3 regions of the Ruegeria sp. BK1 genome follow, and region 2 is predicted to be linked to each of the others. Evidence: riboswitches for the same ligand, from Rfam matches in the RefSeq annotation. Region 2 holds a riboswitch; each other region holds the start of a gene.
What was found. Region 2 has a riboswitch for cobalamin ahead of ACR3E7_RS08020 (DUF1636 family protein). Riboswitches for the same ligand answer to the same signal wherever they lie in the genome.

Region 1: it holds a riboswitch for cobalamin, as region 2 does, so the genes downstream of both, ACR3E7_RS16385 (hypothetical protein) here and ACR3E7_RS08020 (DUF1636 family protein) in region 2, are expected to answer to the same signal.
Region 3: it holds a riboswitch for cobalamin, as region 2 does, so the genes downstream of both, ACR3E7_RS22560 (DUF1636 family protein) here and ACR3E7_RS08020 (DUF1636 family protein) in region 2, are expected to answer to the same signal.

What each region holds. Positions count from the first base shown of each region.
Region 1 covers NZ_JBQFIS010000001.1:3,299,403-3,305,649, forward strand. The annotation lists gene ACR3E7_RS16375 (DNA polymerase III subunit gamma/tau) at 1-1,551, opposite strand, end outside; gene ACR3E7_RS16380 (protein-tyrosine phosphatase family protein) at 1,690-2,187, shown strand; gene ACR3E7_RS16385 (hypothetical protein) at 2,190-2,597, opposite strand; cobalamin riboswitch at 2,682-2,902, opposite strand; gene ACR3E7_RS16390 (alpha/beta hydrolase family protein) at 3,039-3,917, shown strand; RNA gene ffs (signal recognition particle sRNA small type) at 3,912-4,010, opposite strand; gene ACR3E7_RS16400 (bifunctional 2',3'-cyclic-nucleotide 2'-phosphodiesterase/3'-nucleotidase) at 4,050-5,891, opposite strand; gene nudC (NAD(+) diphosphatase) at 6,072-6,247, shown strand, end outside.
Region 2 covers NZ_JBQFIS010000001.1:1,602,053-1,608,299, reverse strand. The annotation lists gene cobN (cobaltochelatase subunit CobN) at 1-291, opposite strand, end outside; gene cobW (cobalamin biosynthesis protein CobW) at 295-1,350, opposite strand; gene ACR3E7_RS08020 (DUF1636 family protein) at 1,352-1,726, opposite strand; cobalamin riboswitch at 1,812-2,019, opposite strand; gene ACR3E7_RS08015 (NAD(P)-dependent oxidoreductase) at 2,166-3,122, shown strand; tRNA gene ACR3E7_RS08010 (tRNA-Cys) at 3,166-3,239, opposite strand; gene ACR3E7_RS08005 (protein-L-isoaspartate O-methyltransferase family protein) at 3,466-4,119, shown strand; gene ACR3E7_RS08000 (TolC family outer membrane protein) at 4,215-5,633, shown strand; gene ACR3E7_RS07995 (hypothetical protein) at 5,747-6,247, shown strand, end outside.
Region 3 covers NZ_JBQFIS010000003.1:353,408-359,654, forward strand. The annotation lists gene ACR3E7_RS22550 (acetate/propionate family kinase) at 1-578, opposite strand, end outside; gene ACR3E7_RS22555 (bifunctional enoyl-CoA hydratase/phosphate acetyltransferase) at 571-1,965, opposite strand; cobalamin riboswitch at 2,203-2,402, shown strand; gene ACR3E7_RS22560 (DUF1636 family protein) at 2,505-2,849, shown strand; gene ACR3E7_RS22565 (ABC transporter ATP-binding protein) at 2,846-3,652, shown strand; gene ACR3E7_RS22570 (ABC transporter substrate-binding protein) at 3,649-4,596, shown strand; gene ACR3E7_RS22575 (FecCD family ABC transporter permease) at 4,598-5,611, shown strand; gene ACR3E7_RS22580 (ferredoxin-type protein NapF) at 5,817-6,247, shown strand, end outside.

The DNA of each region.
Region 1 (6,247 bases), 1.7 Mb from region 2:
TGCTGCCTTACCGTTGGCGACAATCGTCACCGCCCACCGATTGCCGGTCCAGCGTTGCAGTGCGGTACCCATGCGAGCGGCCAGGTCGGCTGGGGCCGAGTCCGTCGGTGTGAATTCAATCCGTCCGGGTTGGTACGAAACCAGCCGGACACCGTTTTCGACCTCGACCAGCAGTTTCACATCCCGGTTGGTGCGGATCAGTTCGACCACATGTTCGAAGGTCGGGTAGCGGGCCAGAGCCGTCTGCACATCCTGCGCCAGTGCCGCCGTCGGTGCACCTGCTCCGCCGCGTACGTGTGGCGCATAGGCAGAGGCCACGGGGGCCTGCACGGCGTGCGGTGGGGCGCTCATTCTGCCGCCGGGTCCGTCATTGGGTGACGGAGGCGGGGTGTCTTGCAAACGTTTGATCAACTCTTCCGGGCTGGGCAGGTCGGCAACATGGGTCAGGCGGATCACGGCCATCTCGGCGGCCATCATGGCGTTGGGGGCGGCTGAGACCTCTTCCAGAGTCTTCAATAACATCTGCCACATACGGGTCAGGACGCGCATCGGCAGGGCCTCTGCCATTTGCTGACCGCGCGCGCGTTCGTCGGGGGACACGGTCGGGTCTTCGGCGGCATCCGGCGTGATTTTCACGACCGAGACCCAATGGGTGATCTCGGCCAGATCGCGTAGCACGGCCAGCGGGTCGGCGCCTTCGGCATATTGCGCGCCAAGCTCAGTAAGCGCCCCGGCGGCGTCGCCGCGCAGGATCATGTCCATCAGGTCCAGCACTCGGCCACGGTCGGCTAAACCCAGCATCGCACGCACCTGATCGGCGCTGGTTTCCCCGGCACCGTGTGAAATCGCCTGATCCAGCAGAGAGGTCGCATCCCGCGCCGAGCCTTCAGCCGCGCGGGTGATCAACGCCATCGCGTCCTCGGCGATTTGCGCACCTTCGGCCTCGGCAATGCGGCGCAGCAAGCCGATCATGTCTTCGGGTTCGATCCGGCGCAGGTCGAACCGCTGGCAACGCGACAGAACCGTCACGGGTACTTTGCGAATCTCGGTGGTAGCAAAGATGAATTTCACATGCTCGGGTGGTTCCTCTAGCGTCTTGAGCAGCGCGTTGAAGGCGCTGGTCGACAGCATATGGACCTCGTCGATGATGTAGATCTTGTAGCGGGCCGAGGCCGCGCGGTAGCGGACGCTGTCGATGATCTCGCGAATATCATTGACGCCGGTGCGGCTGGCGGCGTCCATCTCCATCACGTCCACATGGCGGCCCTCCATAATGGCCACACAATGTTCGCACTGGCCGCAGGGTTCGGTGGTCGGCTTGCCCTCGCCATCGGGGCCGATGCAGTTCATACCCTTGGCGATGATACGGGCCGTGGTGGTTTTGCCGGTGCCGCGAATGCCGGTCATGATAAAGGCTTGCGCAATTCGATCCGCCTCGAACGCGTTTTTCAGCGTGCGTACCATGGCGTCCTGACCGACTAGATCGGCGAAGGTTTCCGGGCGGTATTTGCGGGCAAGAACCTGATAGGCGGGGCTGGGCGTGTCGGTCATATCTGCTCTGTCGGATTCGGAGTCCGATGCAGCGTAGTGACCCCTGCCGCCCACGTCCACAGCAGCAGCGCAGGAAATTCGATTTGCAAGCAAGGACGCAGGCGATACATCATCGGTGCAGATTGATCGGAACGTGCCATGAATAATTTCGCCATCTATTCCCTGCGACTGGGGCCGGGTCGTCTGGGGATATCTCCGCTGCCCGGCGCGGGAGGTGCCTATGCGGCCGATCTGAAGACGGTGCAGGACTGGCGACCGGATCTGGCGATTTCAATGACCACAAGCTCTGAGATGAAAAACCTGGGAGCGGCGGCGTTCGGTGGCGATCTGGAGCGGCACGGGGTCGAATGGGCTCACCTGCCGGTCCAGGATTTTGGTGCGCCGGATGCGCGGATACAGGCCATTTGGTCCAATGTCAGCCAGCGGGCCCGTGCGCTGCTGTCCGGCGGCGGAGGCGTTTTGGTCCATTGTCGGGGCGGCTGCGGGCGATCGGGTATGGTTGCTTTGCGGTTGATGACGGATAGCGGACTGCCCGCAGATACCGCTTTGCAGATGCTACGGACAGTACGTCCCTGCGCCGTCGAGACCGAGGCGCAGATGGTCTGGGCCACTTCGGCGGCCCGGACGGGCAGCTGAATTCAGGCTGAAAGCTGGTGTTCGGTCGGCGCGGCTGGCTGGGGCGCCGTGGTAACCACTTCCATCATCGCGCAGGGCGGTGTCGGCAAAAGGCTGGCTGCGTGGGCGGTGAAATCTGCTCCGAACAACATATCCGCATAGCGATCCAGCCGCTCGGCCGGAGTGTCGGCGGCCACACCGCAGAACACCCGGATCTGATCGGGTTGGGCGCGAAACCGGGCCGAGCACCCTTCGGCGCAATGGGTCAAGTCGCTGCTGCCTTCGATCTCGAACGCATCGGTTGTTGCCGGACGGGCCGTGGCCATTGCATCCGTCAGGGCGCGTGCCATTCGGGCCAGTGCCGGGCAGGGGGCGCCGGTTTTTTGGCATACCGTCGCGGTGAATTCGTGGGTCTTGGTCTTCCAGATCATGATGCGCCCTCCGCGCGCTGGACGAGGGGCATGGATCAGGTGTGACAGCGTGCTGACGACCTGTCCCGGACACCCCGCCCGAGTTTCGGTTTTCGTTCGATGGCAGGTCTCCTGACTTGCGGGTCGTGGCTTTGCCGACCTTCCCAGCCTTTCGGCCAGTGGTATCTCGGCATTGCTCACCGCTTACAGTTGCGGGGGCAGTCTCGGCCTTGATCCGTTCCGGCAATGCCGGGCAGGATCGCACCGTGTTCCCTTTTCATCCCGCCCCGTGACCGGGGACGAGAACCATCACGCCATCGCTAGCGGTTGAGCGGGCTTCGAGTCAAGCGCCATTGAATCCCGGCGCGACGTTGGGTCAATTTCCCCACGGCTTGACTCTGATGACGGAACAGGGCCGACTGCGCGGGTGAACTAAACAGTTTAGAACATGAGGCGCGGGCGATGTTGGACAATACGCATTCTGTTTTGACCGAAGATGTCCAGTTTCCGTCCGGTCCGGCGATGCTGTCGGGGCGGCTCTATCTGCCTGCTCTGCCTCCCAAGACAGTTGTGATGATCCATGCAGCGACCGGCGTGCCCCGCGACTATTATCAGCATTTTGCCCATTGGCTGGCGGCCGAGCAGGGTATGGCTTGTCTGACCTATGACTATCGGGATTTCGGCCATTCGCTGACCGGCCGATTGCAGGACTCGCAGGTAACTATGGCGGACTGGGCGCTGGTCGACATGCCCGCCGCCCGCGCGGAAATGCGCAGACGCTTCCCGGACGCGGAACAATGGAGCATCGGCCATTCCGTTGGTGGAATGCTGGGCCCGGTTCAGCCGGATATCGCGCAGATTGACCGCATGATCTGTGTTTGCTCCGGGCTTGTCACTCTGTCTGATCACCCGTGGCCGTACAAGGCGCTGGCGGGGTTGTTCTGGTATGGCCATGCGCCGCTGGTTGTCAAAGCGGCGGGGTATTTGCCGGGCAGGGCTTTGGGTTTTGGGGCTGACCTGCCCGCGCGGGTCTACTGGCAGTGGCGTAAATGGTGCACGGCACCGACGAACTACCTGCCCGATTTGGGCAAGACCCTGCCCGAGGCGCACTGGGCCGGGCAGGGAGTGCCGGTCGATCTGATCGCATTCGACGACGATCAGGTGGTGCCGCCCAAAGCGGTGTGGCGCCTGGCCGAGCTTTATGGCCCGAATGCGCGGCGTAGGTTGTTGTCACTGTCAGATTTTGGGGTGAAAGAGATCGGGCATATCGGCGTGTTCGCCCGTCGCAACGCAGCGGTCTGGCCGCAGCTTATTGCCCAGGATCATGTGGTAGATAAGTGAGAGGTTGGACATCGACCCAAGCGGGGCTCGTTGTGGCTGCTTCCTTCCGGACCTGACCAGGTTGGCGAGGCGCTCGCCCGCGCCAACCTCTCAGCACGCGATATAGGCAAGTGCGCGGCAAATGACAACCCGTCAGAGCGTCAAATGGATCATCAGAAAACCGGCCTCGTCCTCTCCGGCGATGTTTGGTGCAAATTCTGAGATGTCGTCCAGATGGTTCCGGGCCTTGTGGCCAGTACGCAGAACCGCCACCGCCCCGGCCACGGGGGACAGACGGAACGGACGCTCGAACACGGTGCCGGAATGAGGCCCGGCAGTCACGTAGTTTTTGACCAGATCTTGTAGAGGCAGAATCGGCAGCGGAACGCGCGTCGCCCGCCCGGCAAAGGGGAAGTGCCCACCGCCATTTGCGCGGTAATTATTCAACGCCACCACAAAAGTCTGCTCTGCATCCAAGGGTTGGCCTTCGAAACGAATCTCGCGGACGCGGCGGGCCGATGGGTGCAAAAGTGCCCCATCTGCGCCAAACCGAGCGGGCTGGCTAAGGTCGATCCGGTATGTCAGCCCATGCAGGACGTCAAAATTATGCCCCGCGCGGTCCGAGGCCAGCAGATCGCATCGTTGGCCGGGGATCATCCTGTTAAAGACGCCTGCGGACATTTCCAGCCAGTCTTCGATTTGCGAACCGGTGACCGCGACGGCCATCATCTCATCGGGAAAGACGTTCAAGTCCGTCACATGGCGCAGGCAGATTTCCCCGGCCGGGACGTCGGTAAAGAACCGAGGCCCGGCACGCCCGCCGAATTTCGACGGGGACACGGCAGACAGGATTGGGCAGTCCCGATAGTCCGTATCCTTTAGAAAAGGTCGCAACGCGAGGGTTTGAGCGGCGGCCACGAAAGCCAAGCCCCGGTCATAGCCGCAAAAGCTGAAATAGCTGTGCATGTGCTGCTGTACCTGTCCCACAGGTTCGGCCACCCGCCGCCGCGTCTCGGCGTGGCCGGTGGCAAGTAGCTGCGTCAGTGCGGCGTCTTCATCTGACGCCTCTGTCGAAACCGAACGCACCTGCGCGTGTCCATGAAATACCTGCCATCGGTCGTCCAGTGATGTGCCGAGGGTCAGGTCGATGACGCCCAGATATGACCCCGCCGCACCGGGCATCACGACGGGGGTGCTGTGCACCAGCCCGCGATCAACGTCGATATAGCCGCTGTATTCTTGTTCAGGGCTGGGAAAAACCATATGGGAATGCCCGCCCGCAATGGCGTCGATCCCGTCGATGGCGGCCAACGGTACCAACGCGTTTTCCATGCCGGGCGTGTCTTGCGCCGGACCGAACCCCGTATGCGCCAGCGCCACAACGATATCGCAGCCCAGTTCGTGCAGTTCAGCGACTTTGCGGCGCGCACAGTCAAGGATGTCGCCGATCTGAACTGCACCTGCCAGCTTGTGCGCCTCCCATTTTGCGGTCTGGGGTGGCAGGACCGAGAATATGCCGATTGCAAGCTCGTGCGCGTGCCCTTGGATTTCGACCTGACGCCTGACAATCGTGTGCTCCTGCCAGAACTGCGGGCTGGAGGATTTGTGGGCATTGCTGCACAGAACAGGGCAGGGGGCCTGCCGCATGATCCGGTCCAGCACGTCCAGACCAAAGCCATAATCGTGATTGCCCAGCCCTATAGCATCGTAGCCCAGAAGGTCGAAGGCCTGCATCAGAACATGGCGCTCGGGGTGTTGAGCCACGGCCCAGTCGCCCAGCGGCGTGCCCTGGACCGAGTCGCCATTGTCTACCAGCAGAACCAACCCGTCCTGTACCTCGCTTCGGGCCTTGCGGATCAGGTCTGCGGTCCGGGTCAGGCCAATCGTCGGTTCGTGCCTGTCAGTGTAATAGTCATATGCCGTCAGATTCATATGCAGATCGGACGTGGCCAGAATTCGCAGTTGGACGGTTTGAGAGGAAGGAAAAGTCGACACTACTCTACTTTAGGCAGTTTTTTATCAATCATTTTCAACAAAAAGAGTGTTGCGTGCAATTTTCAAGGCGGACCTGCGGTCTTTCAGCGGCAGCGGGTGTTTTTTCGGAGTTCCATGAATACCCATTGCAACCCCAGAACCATCGTGGCAGCCCTATGCGCACAATCTGGGGGGCATGCAATGAAGAATGCAGAGTTTGTGACGTTCGGCGGATCAGGGCTGGACCGTGCGGCGCATATTCGGGGCGATGCCGACGCGCTGGCTGGCCTGGTGGCGGACCCGAATGCCAAATGCCTGCTGATATGGCGCGGCAAACCCCTTGTAGAGGGTGAGGCTTCGGATCGGTTGGGTCTGAT
Region 2 (6,247 bases):
GGACCAATAGGGCACTCCGCCGATCAGACGGATCAGGATGCCTTTAGCGTCCTCCAACGTCTGTTCCACATAGGTGTCAACGGACAGAGGGTGTTTCAGCGCCGTCAGATTGGCCAGTCGCAGGGTCGGCATCCGACCGTCAGGCCCGCCACCGCGATGCCAGCCTGCCGCGAAAGCACCAAGGTCGCTGTCCGAGAACGACAGCACCACCAAATCCGCCGGGCTCTGGCCCAGATCGGTTGGGGTTTCGGATTCCTCTAACCCGTGGCTTTCGCGGAAGACGACGTGCATGGTTTACTCGGCAGCCTCGGTGACGCCCACGAGGATGTCGCGGATTTCAGCCTCTTTGATGTCGTCATGCTCGGCAATCACCACCAGACGCGAACGGCGCTCTTCGCCGGGCTGCCACGGACGGTCGTACTGATGACGCACGCGCGCGCCCACAGCCTGAACTAGAAGGCGCATTGGCTTGCCCTTAACAGCGGCATAGCCCTTGACGCGCAGGATGTTCAGTTCTTTGGCAAGACGTTCGATTTTCGCGACCAGATCGGCCGGGTCGGTCTGTTCCGGCAGCTCGACGATGATGCTTTCGAAATCGTCATGTTCATGATCGTGATGACCGTCATGATGCGAAGGCCGCGCCTCCATGTCATCCTCGGCGGCAGCCTCAAGACCCAGCACGACGCGCACGTCCACCACACCTTCGGCCACTTCGACCACGGGCAGAGGACGCGGGGCCTCGGCGGCGATAATCTCTTTGGCTTTGGCGACACCTTCGGGGCCGGCCAGATCAGGCTTGGTCAGAAGGATGATATCGGCGCAGGAGATCTGATCTTCGAACACTTCGGACAGAGGGGTTTCATGGTCGATGGAATCGTCGGCCATGCGCTGGGCATCCACTGCCTCGACATTCGGCGCGAACCGACCAGCGGCCACCGCCTCGGCATCGGCCAGCGCGATCACGCCATCCACGGTAATTTTCGAGCGGATATCGGGCCAGTCGAACGCTTTCAGAAGCGGTTTCGGCAGCGCAAGGCCCGAGGTTTCGATCAGGATATGCTCGGGGCGCGGCTCCAGCGCCATCAGCGCCTCGATCGTGGGGATGAAATCATCGGCCACGGTGCAGCAAATGCAGCCATTGGCCAGTTCCATGATGTTTTCCGCCGGGCAATCGGGAATGGCGCAGGACTTCAGGATATCGCCATCCACGCCGACGTCGCCGAATTCATTAACCACAACGGCCAGACGCTTGCCCTGCGGGTTCTGCATCAGGTGCCGCACCAGCGTGGTTTTACCCGAGCCCAGAAAGCCGGTGATCACAGTAACGGGGAGTTTTTCGAGGGTGGACATGTCAGGCTCCAATCGGGGGAATGCGCGAGGCGCAGTTTTTGCGGAAATGTTCGGGGCGCTCGCGCCATTTGACCAAGCCGTCTTCGGTGGCCAGATACTTGGTCGCGCCGTCGACGATCACGTCGACATGATCGACCTCGTTCAGGTTCTCATAAACAAAGGTCCAGCGCTCGGGTCCGCCGCGCAGAACGATGGAACAGCCCTGATCGCAATTCGAAAGGCACTCGACGGCTCTCAGCGTTACGCCTTCGGGCAGATCGGCCTGTTCCAGCGCCTTGTGCAACAACGTGCCGGGGCGGTCTGCGTCATCTTCAACAGGTAGGCCGCGGCGGCAGGTGGTGCAAACCAGCAGCTCGACCGGAGCGGTCTCGGTCATGTCTCTCATCCCCCCAAATCCTCATCGTGGGGGACGGGGTTTCAAGCGGGTCGCATTTGACCCGACACCGGAACACCCCGTCCGGTTTCAATCGCGGGTGCTGGCAGGTCTCCCGGCTTGCGGATGTCAGGGCAATTGCCCTGTCGGATGTCCCGCCTTCCCGGCCTGTTTGGCCAGTGGCTTGGGCACCCTCTCCGGTCACGGTCGCGGGGGCGGCTGCGTTTGGCGGATGATCCGTTGACGCATTCCCTTTTCATCCTCGTGCAGAGGACACCAACGGATCGGACATGCGGCACCGGGCCGGGGCTTGTCAAGCGAGTCGCAAGCATCTGTGAAGCAACGGTGGAAAAGCGACCTGTAAGCGTCGCTGGGCGGCATGACGAAGCCCGCAACCCCGTGCTGCCATGACCGAAACGGCGCAAACAGGGAGACGTGTCGCATGAGAGTGGGCTTTATCGGACTGGGCAATGTGGGCGGCAAACTGTCCGGGTCTTTGCTGCGCAACGGGATCGACCTGACGGTGCACGATCTGAACCCTGATCTGGTCGCGGGCTTCGTGGCGCAGGGGGCCAAGGCCGCCGAAAGCCCGGCCCAGCTGATGCGCGATTGCGACGCGGTGATCACCTGTCTGCCATCGCCTGCTGCCTCGGACGCCGTGATGCAGGAGATGCTGCCCGAGGTCGGCCCCGGCAAGATCTGGATGGAGATGTCCACCACCGACGAGGCCGAGGTCAAGCGGCTGGGTGCGCAGGTCATCGAACGCGGAGGGGCGGCAGTAGACTGCCCCGTCTCGGGCGGGTGCCATAGGGCGGCGACGGGCAATATCTCGATCTTCGCGGGCTGCGACCGCGCGACGTTCGAACGTATCCTACCCTTTCTGACCACGATGGGCCGCCGCGTGCTGCACACGGGCGAGTTGGGCTCGGCCTCGGTGCTTAAGGTGCTGACCAACTACCTGGCGACGGCAAACCTGATTACCTGCGCCGAAGCGCTCGTGACCGCCAAGGCCGCCGGGATGGACCTGAACACGACTTATGAGGCGATCAAGATTTCATCAGGTACTTCCTTTGTGCATGAGACCGAAAGCCAGGTGATCCTGAACGGATCACGCGACATTGCCTTTACGATGGACCTTGTGAAAAAGGATATCGGGCTGTTTCAGGACGTCGCTGACCGCGCCGGTGTACCGCTGGAGATCAACCCGGTCATGATCCAGATTTTCGAGGACGGAATTGCCCGCTATGGCGAGCGTGAATTGTCTCCCAACATCATCCGACGTCTGGAGGATGCAACCGGTCTAGACATCACAGCCTCCGGTTTTCCGCCCGAGATGGAGGACGACGAACCGGAAGAGCCCGGATACGAGGTCATCCCTCAGGGGCGTGGGGCCGAATGACGCAAGCCGCGCGTCAGTGGAATAGTCTGTTTTGTAGAGAGAGTGGAGGCGAGTACCGGAATCGAACCGGTGTACACGGATTTGCAATCCGCTGCGTCACCACTCCGCCAACTCGCCTTTTCAAGTAAAATCAAATACTTGCTGTGGTGTGACAGGCGTTTTAACAGCTTTCTTCTGGGGCGTCCAGAGGGTTGCGGCGAAAATTCAGCAAGCGCAGGCGTGCCGTATCGGAAACAGGTTCACTTTCTTGTTCTGCAACAAAAGTTTCGATGCCTGAGCCGTTGCCGGTTTTATCCGGATATGGCACAAGCCCAGCATCCAAGGGAATAGAACGAGCGATCCAATGACAGATTTCGCAGCCCGGCGCCGCACTATGGTCGATACGCAAATCCGGCCTTCTGATGTCACGAAATTTCCGATTATCGATGCGATGCTTAGCGTCAGGCGTGAAAATTTCGTGCCCGATGCGCAGCGCGAGGCAGCATATGTTGAAGGGCTGCTTGATCTGGGGAACGGTCGCTGCCTGCTGGAGCCTCGGACGCTTGCCAAAATGTTGGATGCGCTGAATATTTCCAATGATGAGGTCGTACTCGATATCGCGCCGGCGATGGGGTATTCTACTGCTGTTGCTGCAAAGATGGCGCAGCTTGTGGTTGCGGTGGAAGAGGATGAAGAACTCGCCACCGAGGCCCAAACCGTTTTGATGGAAGCAGACGCAGATAACGCAATCGTGCATGTCGGGCCTTTGGAGCAGGGTGCAACCGAACATGGCCCCTACGATGTCATCCTGATTCAGGGCGGGGTCGAGCATGTGCCTGACGCGTTGCTCGCGCAGCTCAAGGATCATGGCCGGATCGCATGCCTTTTCATGGATGGTGAATTGGGAACTGTTCGGATCGGCCACAAATCCGGCGAACGCGTGACTTGGCGCCACGCGTTTAATGCCAATGCCCCGGTTTTGCGCGCTTTTTCCACGGATCGTGTATTTTCGCTATAATTCCGGGACAGATTGTCCTGCCGCCTTGATTAGTTGAACATAAACGCGCAAACTGTCCGCAGGGCTGCGTAATTTTGGTTTGAGAGGATTTCGTGATGAGTTCTACGGCGGGAGGAAAACTGGTCAAGGCGTTGGCGCTGACGGCTGGTATCGCGCTTAGTGTTGTGCCAGGTCGGGGCGCATGGGCAGACAATCTGACAGACGCGTTCATTGGTGCTTATAACACCAGCGGGCTGTTGGAACAAAACCGGGCCTTGCTGCGTGCTGCCGACGAAGATGTGGCGATCGCATTGGCCGCGCTGCGTCCGATCATCAACTTTGCCGCTCAGGTCAGCCAGGATTATACCCGCTCGACCATTGACGATGTGACGGTCCGAAATGAACCTTCTACGTTCTTTGCTGGTCTGACGCTTAGTCAGCTGATCTACGATGGTGGCTTTTCGGTTCTGGGCAAGCAATCGGCGCAAGAAATCGTTCTGTCCACACGTCAAAGCCTGATTGATGTGGAACAGGCCGTGCTGTTCCGAGCCGTAAATGCTTATTTGGCCGTTGTTCTTCAGGAAGAAACCGTTCAGATTCAATTGAACGATGTGGAAGTTTCTGCCGAGGAACTCCGCGCTTCGCAGGACCGTTTCGATGTGGGCGAGGTGACGCGCACGGACGTGGCGCTGTCGCAGGCGCAGCTTGCCAGCGCTCAGGCGGAATTGTCCGTTGCGCGCGGGAACCTGAGCACGGCGCAGGCCGAATACGTTAACGCCGTAGGTAAAGCGCCGGGCGCGACGGCTGGTCAGCCCAGCCTGCCCAACCTGCCGCGGTCAGAGGCGGAGGCGATTGCCCTGGCTCAGCGCAACCACCCGGCGATCCTGTCATCTCAGCATGAGGTTCGTGCCTTTGATCTGGCCGTTCTTCAGCAGCGTGCAAACCTTGGCCCGAATGTTACTTTGAACGCGGATGCCGGGATTACCGAAAGCTACGACAACGACGATTCAATCGAAGACGCGACGGTCGCTTTGACCTTCACTCAGCCGATCTATGCTGGTGGCGCCTTGGCCGCGCAGGTCCGTCGTGCAATGGCGACCCGTGACGCGTCCCGCGCGAACCTGCTGAACGTACAGAAAGATATCACGCAAGGCGTTTCCGTGGCTTATGCCAACTTCCAGGCTGCATCGGCCAGCCTGCGCGCATCGACCGAGCAGGTGCGAGCTTCTCAAGTGGCCTTTGACGGCATCCGGGAAGAGGCGACCTTGGGCGCTCGGACGACGCTGGATGTTCTGAACGCACAGCAAGACCTGCTGGATGCGCAGCTCAATGAGGTTGCATCGCGCACCGAACGGTCGCGGGCTGCCTATCAGTTGTTGCAGGCGCAAGGTCTTTTGACGGCCGAGCGTTTGGGGCTGGCCGTGCAAATCTATGACCCGACGCTGTATTACAATCTGGTCAAGAAAGCACCGGCACAGGTTAGCAAGCAGAGCAAGGATCTGGATCGGGTACTCAAGGCCCTGCGCCGCGACTAACCCAGGACACAATCTGTTGTGAGGGCCGAAGTGTTTGGCTACACTCGATTCTGAGGAAAGAGTGGTAGAGAAGAATGACGGATAAAGTCGTAGACGGGAGAGTAGAGGACGTTTTGTCCTCTATTAAACGCCTGGTCGGTGAAGAAGGCCGCAAAATCCCCGATCTCGTTCCGTCTTCTTTGGCACGAAAGCCCGGTAGATTGGTTTTGACGGACGCACTGCGAGTCGGGGATAATGAGGACGGTAAACCCATTGCAGACCCGGTGGTGGATGCGTCAGTCAAACCTATGGTTCTGCGCGCCCGGGATGCAGTAGAGAGTGAGGCGTCGCAACCCGTCCCAACCCCAGAGAAAGTTCCGAGTTTCAGCCTGAGTTCCAAGATAGAAGCGCTGGAGGCGGCGATTGCCCGCACCGAGGATCAGTGGGAACCCGACGGTGATAGCGATGACGCCTATTCTGGAACTCCGACCCGTGCTTTGGGTTGGAGCGTCGGGAACGAAGCCAAAGAGGATGAAGTGGTGGAAGAGGGGCTCTCGGACACCAAAGCAACCTTCATCCGTGACCCCGAGGTCATCGCGGCGACCGAGGCTGAAGAACAGCCTGAACCTCCTGCG
Region 3 (6,247 bases), on a different contig from region 2:
ATCTCTTTCAGCTTTTGCGTTATGTAGTCGTAGCTGAGCCCGTGAAACCCGTACCGTCGTACGCCTTTGTTATAGTAGCTCTGCGGCAGGGCGAAGGTGTCGTTGACCCAAGGGTGTGTCCGATGGAACGCCGTGTCAAAGCAGGCGATCTGCGCCGTGTCCGGGAAGGCCGCGCTGGCTGCGCGTATCCCTGCAAGACTATAGGGCTGATGCAGCGGCGCGAAAGGTATGAACCCAGACAACGTCTCGACAACCGAGGCGTCAATGCGCACCGGCTCGGAATAAACAGTGCCCCCGTGGACGACGCGGTGCCCGATGGCACGTACATGGATGTCCGGCAGGTATTCCCGCGCCATTTCCAGAAAGGCGTGGATCGCCTCGTCATGGCTTTTGGTGTTGGTCAAAGGACGGTCGATCGAGCGTCCTCCAGCGGATTGGGCCAGCAAACGTGGTGCGTCGCCCAAACGTTCGATCTGGCCACGCCAGCGCATACTGGGACGATTGCCCTCAACCAGCTCATAAAGCGCGAATTTCAGGGAAGAAGACCCGGCGTTCAGCGCCACAACATGATCAGCCATGGATTTTACCCTTGTTTGCATGCGCATGAAGCGCGGCTACAGCACAGGATGCCAATCGCGAGGCATCATCATCGGATCGTGACGTCAAAATGATGGGAACGGCCGCACCGATCACGACCCCTGCCGCCTCGGCATGAGAGATGAAGGTCAACTGTTTTGCCACCATATTCCCGGCCTCAATATTAGGCGCGACCAGAATATCGGCAGCACCGGCAACCTCTGACGTGATCCCTTTGGTACGGGCGGCGTTCAGATCAACCGCATTGTCCATCGCCAGCGGCCCATCGACCAACCCGCCGGTGATCTGACCGCGCTCGGCCATTTTCGACAGCAAGGCCGCATCGACCGATGACGGCATATGCGGGTTGATCGTCTCAACCGCCGACAACACGCCGACCTTGGGCTGTTCGATTCCCAAAGAATGTGCCAGGTGAATCGCGTTTTGCACGATATCCGCCTTGGTTTCCAAATCAGGCGCAATATTCACCGCCGCATCCGTCACCATGATCGGGCGCGACATGCCCGGAACATCCATTACGAACACATGTGACAGTCGCCGCCCTGTGCGCAGCCCTTTTTCACGACGCAAAACCGCGTGCAGCAACTCATCGGTATGCAGATACCCCTTCATCAGGGTCTGCGCGCGTCCGTCGACTACAAGATCCACGGCACGGTGCGCGGCGATGCCGTGGCTGCGGGCCTCGACAATTTCGATGCCAGACAAGTCGGCCCCCAGCTCAGCGGCAGCAGCGGCGATTTTATCGGGGTTCCCGACGAGGATCGGCGAAATAATATGATTGGCATGCCCCAGCAACGCGCCGCTCAGAGAGTTGGGCTCTTCTGGCGCAACAATGGCGGTTGGCATCGGCTCTAGTGGGCGCGCTTTTTCCAACAGCGCGTCGAAATGGCGGTGCCGCTGCACGATCAGGCCAGGGACCTCGACCGAGTCGAACTCCATATGCGTCGAAGGCGGTGTGACCTGAACGGTGCCGCTGAGAACCAGTGCATTGTCAACGACCCGTCGCACTTCGGCTGAGCAGAGCAGATCACCATCGTCGCGCTTTTCCTCAACAGCGACAAAGGCAGTCAGTTCTTCACCCGCAAGCACCGGGAGGTGGAAGGCCAAATCCGCGCGGCGAGTCTGCGTTCCGGCGCCGGGCATGTAGTTTCCCAGCACGGCTGCGACCAGACCGGCGGGCCACAGCGCGGGTGCGACGGCTTCGGCAAGGCCGTCGCCATCCCCGTCATAGGTTGCCAGATGCAGCGGATTGTGATCGCCCGAGGCCGAGGCAAAAGCATAAAGGTCGTCAACCGTGCACAAGCGGGTCAGTTGTGCCGCGTCGCCAACCTTGAGCTGCTCGAAGGTTTTATTTTCCTGGATTTTCATAGCGTGCCAACTTTGGTTTTTCGGACGTCTTACCGACTTGGGTCGCGGGTTTAATTGATGCAGGTCAGTTCGGGGTCACAATAGTACGTCCAGCACCCTTGAGCCCGCAAAACGTAGCCTCGGCTTTCAAATTTTGCTGCGTCGCAGCATAACTGATTGCCCACTGAGCAGCAATATCCTTTGCGCTGTCTTCACCGGAACGTTGCGGAATCCATATTGACCCATGCTCTGATCTGAGGCAGTGACGCTACGATGGTTCCCGATGCTGCACGCGCGGGATGAAAAGGGAATACGGTAAGGTGCAGACCAAATCCGTAACTGCCCCCGCAACTGTAGGCGGTGAGCGACGCCAATATCCCACTGGCCGGATCAGGTCGGGAAGGGTGGCCAAGCACAGACCCGCGAGTCAGGAGACCTGCCATCTCAAACGCAACCAAACCGGGGCGGGGTGTCCTGGAAAGAGGCTCAATGTCACATCGACCCGATGTCATCAGAACCGTTCCTCTCCCTGCCCGTCTGGCATGCAGGTGGGGCGGAGCATGACGGATCATGTGGTGCTGATCTGCACGACCTGCCAAGGGGCAGAGGCGGCGCTATCGATTGCCGAGGCCCTGCGCGAGCGCCTGCCCGAGGGCTACGGCACACGGATGATCGAGTGTATGGCCGGCTGCGATCACCCACTGACCGTTGGATTTCAGGCGGGTGCGAAGGCACAATATCTGTTTGGCGAAATTCAAACCTCGGCCGATATCGACGCTTTGGCCGCTTTCGCGCGGCAATACCAAAACAGTTCCACAGGTTGGACCAAGGCAACGGATCGCCCCGAGGCGCTGTTGCACAAGACCTTGTCGCGGATGCCGCCCTTGGCGACGGAGGCCACATGACCGAACATGCGTTCCTTCAGGTCAACGGCGTCGGTTATCACGCCTATCACGGCGAAGTTCTGCTTCAGGACATCACCTTTGCGCTTCACGAAGGCGCGGTTCTGGCCATCGCCGGGCCCAACGGCGCGGGCAAGACAACGCTGATGAACCTTCTATGCGGGTCCGAGCATCCTTCGGACGGCAATGTATTGTTCAAGGGGCGAAATTTGCGCAGCATGTCGGCGACCGAGCGTGCGCGGATGATCGCTGTTGTCAGCCAGCAGGAATATCCCGACGGGCGGCTCTCCTTGCGCGAGTATGTAGCGCTGGGACAGATCCCGATCCGGTCCGACCGCTCGGCCGAGGCCCATGCCGCCGATCTTGCGCGAATTTTGGACCTGACCAGCCTGAACGATCTGGCCGACAAGCGCATGGCGGTTCTGTCGGGCGGGGAACGGCAGCGCGCCCATATCGCGCGGGCATTGGCACAAAACCCGGCACTGCTGTTTCTGGACGAGCCCACCAACCATCTGGACCCGGACGCCAAGGGGCGGATGTTGTCACTGGTGGCCGGGCTGGGGATCACAGTGGTGATGATCGTCCACGATCTGGTCATGATCCCGGAATTTGCGACGCATGTCGCGCTGATGAAATCCACCCGTCTTACCGGGTTCGGACCTGTGGCCGACGTGCTGACCACCGACCGCGTGCGTGACACGTTCGGTGTCGATTACCTGTTTTTCCAGCACGAGGGCCGCTTGATCCCGGCGCTGGACATCCGAAAAACCTCAGTTTCCAATCCAGTTAGGAGCATTTCCGAATGAAACACATCTTGTCCGTGGCGCTGGTTACAGCCATGGCGGGCGGTGCCGCCGCGCATGAAGTTACCGTCAACAATTGCGGCGAACCGCTGGTGTTTGAAACCCAGCCCGAGCGTCTGGTCGTGCATGACATGAACATGACCGACATGGCCTTTGCACTGGGTCTACAAGACAAGATCGTCGGCCTGACCGGGATTACCGGCTGGTACAAAACCAGCCCCGAGTTCGACTCGCTGCGCGGCGATATCCCGGAACTGGCCCCGAAATATCCGACGGTCGAGAACCTGGTGGCCGTTGAACCCGACCTGTTCTTTGCCGGTTGGTACTACGGAATGCGGCCCGGCGGTGATGTGACACCGGAAACGCTGGCGCCCTTCGGGATCAAGACTATGATCCTGTCGGAAAGCTGCGTTCACCTGCATAAGGACCGCCCAAAGGCCAGCATGGACCTGCTGTTTGACGATGTCCTGCGTCTGGGCAAGGTCATGCATGTTGAAGACAAGGCCGAAGCGTTGGTTTCAAGCTGGAAAGACGAGCTGGCCGCGATTGAGGCGAAAACCGCCGATCTGCCGAAACCGCGCGTGTTCCTGCTGGACGGGCCCGCTGATGCGCCCTTCACCGCCGGAAAATACGCCATCCCTGATGCGATGATTGCCGCTGCGGGCGGTCAGAACGTGACCCATGACATGGATACAAGCTGGGGCCGTAGCTCTTGGGAGGCCGTCGCCGCCGCGAACCCCGAGTTCCTGGTGCTGTTGGACTATCAAACCGGAAATGGCGCGGCGGATACGTTCAAATTCCTGCAAGAGCACCCGGTGATGTCGCAAACCGATGCGGTCAAAAACGAGCGCTGGATCGGTCTGCGGTACGAAGAACTAACGCCGGGACCCGCGAACATTCAGGCGATCTCGAAAATGGCACAGGCCATGCATAAGGGCCTGAACTAATTTGGGCCGTCTGGGGCTGACACTTTTGGTGGGGGCGGTCATTCTGGCCGCCCTTCTTCTGGTTTCAACAATCTACGGAACCACATCCATCCCTCTGTCCGATACATTCAAGGCCATATTGCTGGGCACAGGCCTTGTGGATGGAGACGTGTCGCCCCTGCACCGTATCGTCTTTGACCTGCGCCTGCCCCGCGCGCTGTTTGCGGCCGTGATCGGCGCTGGTTTGGGGATTGTCGGCGTTGTCTTGCAGACAACCACTCGGAACGATCTGGCCGACCCGTTTCTGTTCGGGCTGTCTTCGGGCGCTGCAGCGGGTGCTGTGTTCGTCATCACCGTAACCGGGGACATTCTGGGGTTTTGGACCTTGCCGCTGGCGGCGTTTTGCGGAGGGCTGGTGGCCTCTGGCATCGTGCTGGCTTTGGTACACGGATTGCGGACGAGCGCGCCTGAAAAATTGATTCTAGCCGGGCTTGCGGTGTCCTTCCTGTTCTCAGCCCTAACCAATTACCTGATTTTCGCAGGCGACAACCGTGCTGCCCATTCCGTCATCTTCTGGATGCTTGGCGGTTTGGGTCTGGCGCGATGGGAAACCTTCCCGCTGGTCTGCGCCGGGCTGGCGCTTATTCTGGCCTATGCCCTCTATCGTAGCCGCTGGCTGGATGCGCTGCTGACCGGAGATGTCACGGCAACAACACTGGGCGTTCCGGTTCAGTCGCTACGGTTCAAAATGTTCTTTGTTGCAGCGCTCGCGACCGCCGTTTTTGTGTCGGTCGCCGGAGTGATCGGCTTTGTTGGCCTGATGGTTCCACATATTGCGCGCGGCATCGCTGGTCCTTTGCACAATCACCTTGTCCCGACGGCAGCCGTGGTTGGCGCGGTGCTGTTGACCGGGTCCGATATCCTCAGCCGCCTGATGCTTGCCCCGCAAGAACTGCCGGTCGGAATTGTGACGACCTCACTGGGGTCGATTTTCGTTTTCATTCTGCTGCTCAGAACGGCGAAGCCCAAAAGATAAATTGGCTTGTCTTTGTCAGTCCCGACGCTTGCCGAGCTGTCAGCGCACCTGCAACAATTTGACAAAACAGATTTTTTGCATGCATATTTTTTTAAGTTCCATGCAAAAACTGCCAAGAAATTGATCAATATCAAATCCGGCGCTGAACGAAGCCGTTAATCGGGAATAGCGACGAACAGAATCTAGCAAAGCCAGGTCTTTGAGAATGGGCCAAGTGACTACCCGGCGCGCCTTCCTGAGCGCGAGATTTCACGATGAGGACGGTGTGACAGCCAGACCTCCGGGATCGGTCGGGCCTGACTTTCTGAAGCACTGCACGAAATGCGGCGATTGCGCCTCGGCTTGTCCTGAGGACGTGATTGCAATCGCTGCGGACGGCTTTCCTGTTTTTCAACCCTCAGACAATCCCTGCACTTTTTGCGGTGACTGCGCCAATGCCTGCCCAACCCCTGCTTTGGACATCGACCTTGTGTCCAACTGGCCCTGGCGTGCCGCGCTAAAGCTGGACTCCTGCCTGTCGATGAATGGCGTCAGTTGCCGCCTCTGTCAGGACAATTGCGAAGAAAGCGCGATCCGGTTCTCGCTGCAAACCGGTGGTCGGGCCAAACCGACACTGGATGTGGCGGCCTGCACCGG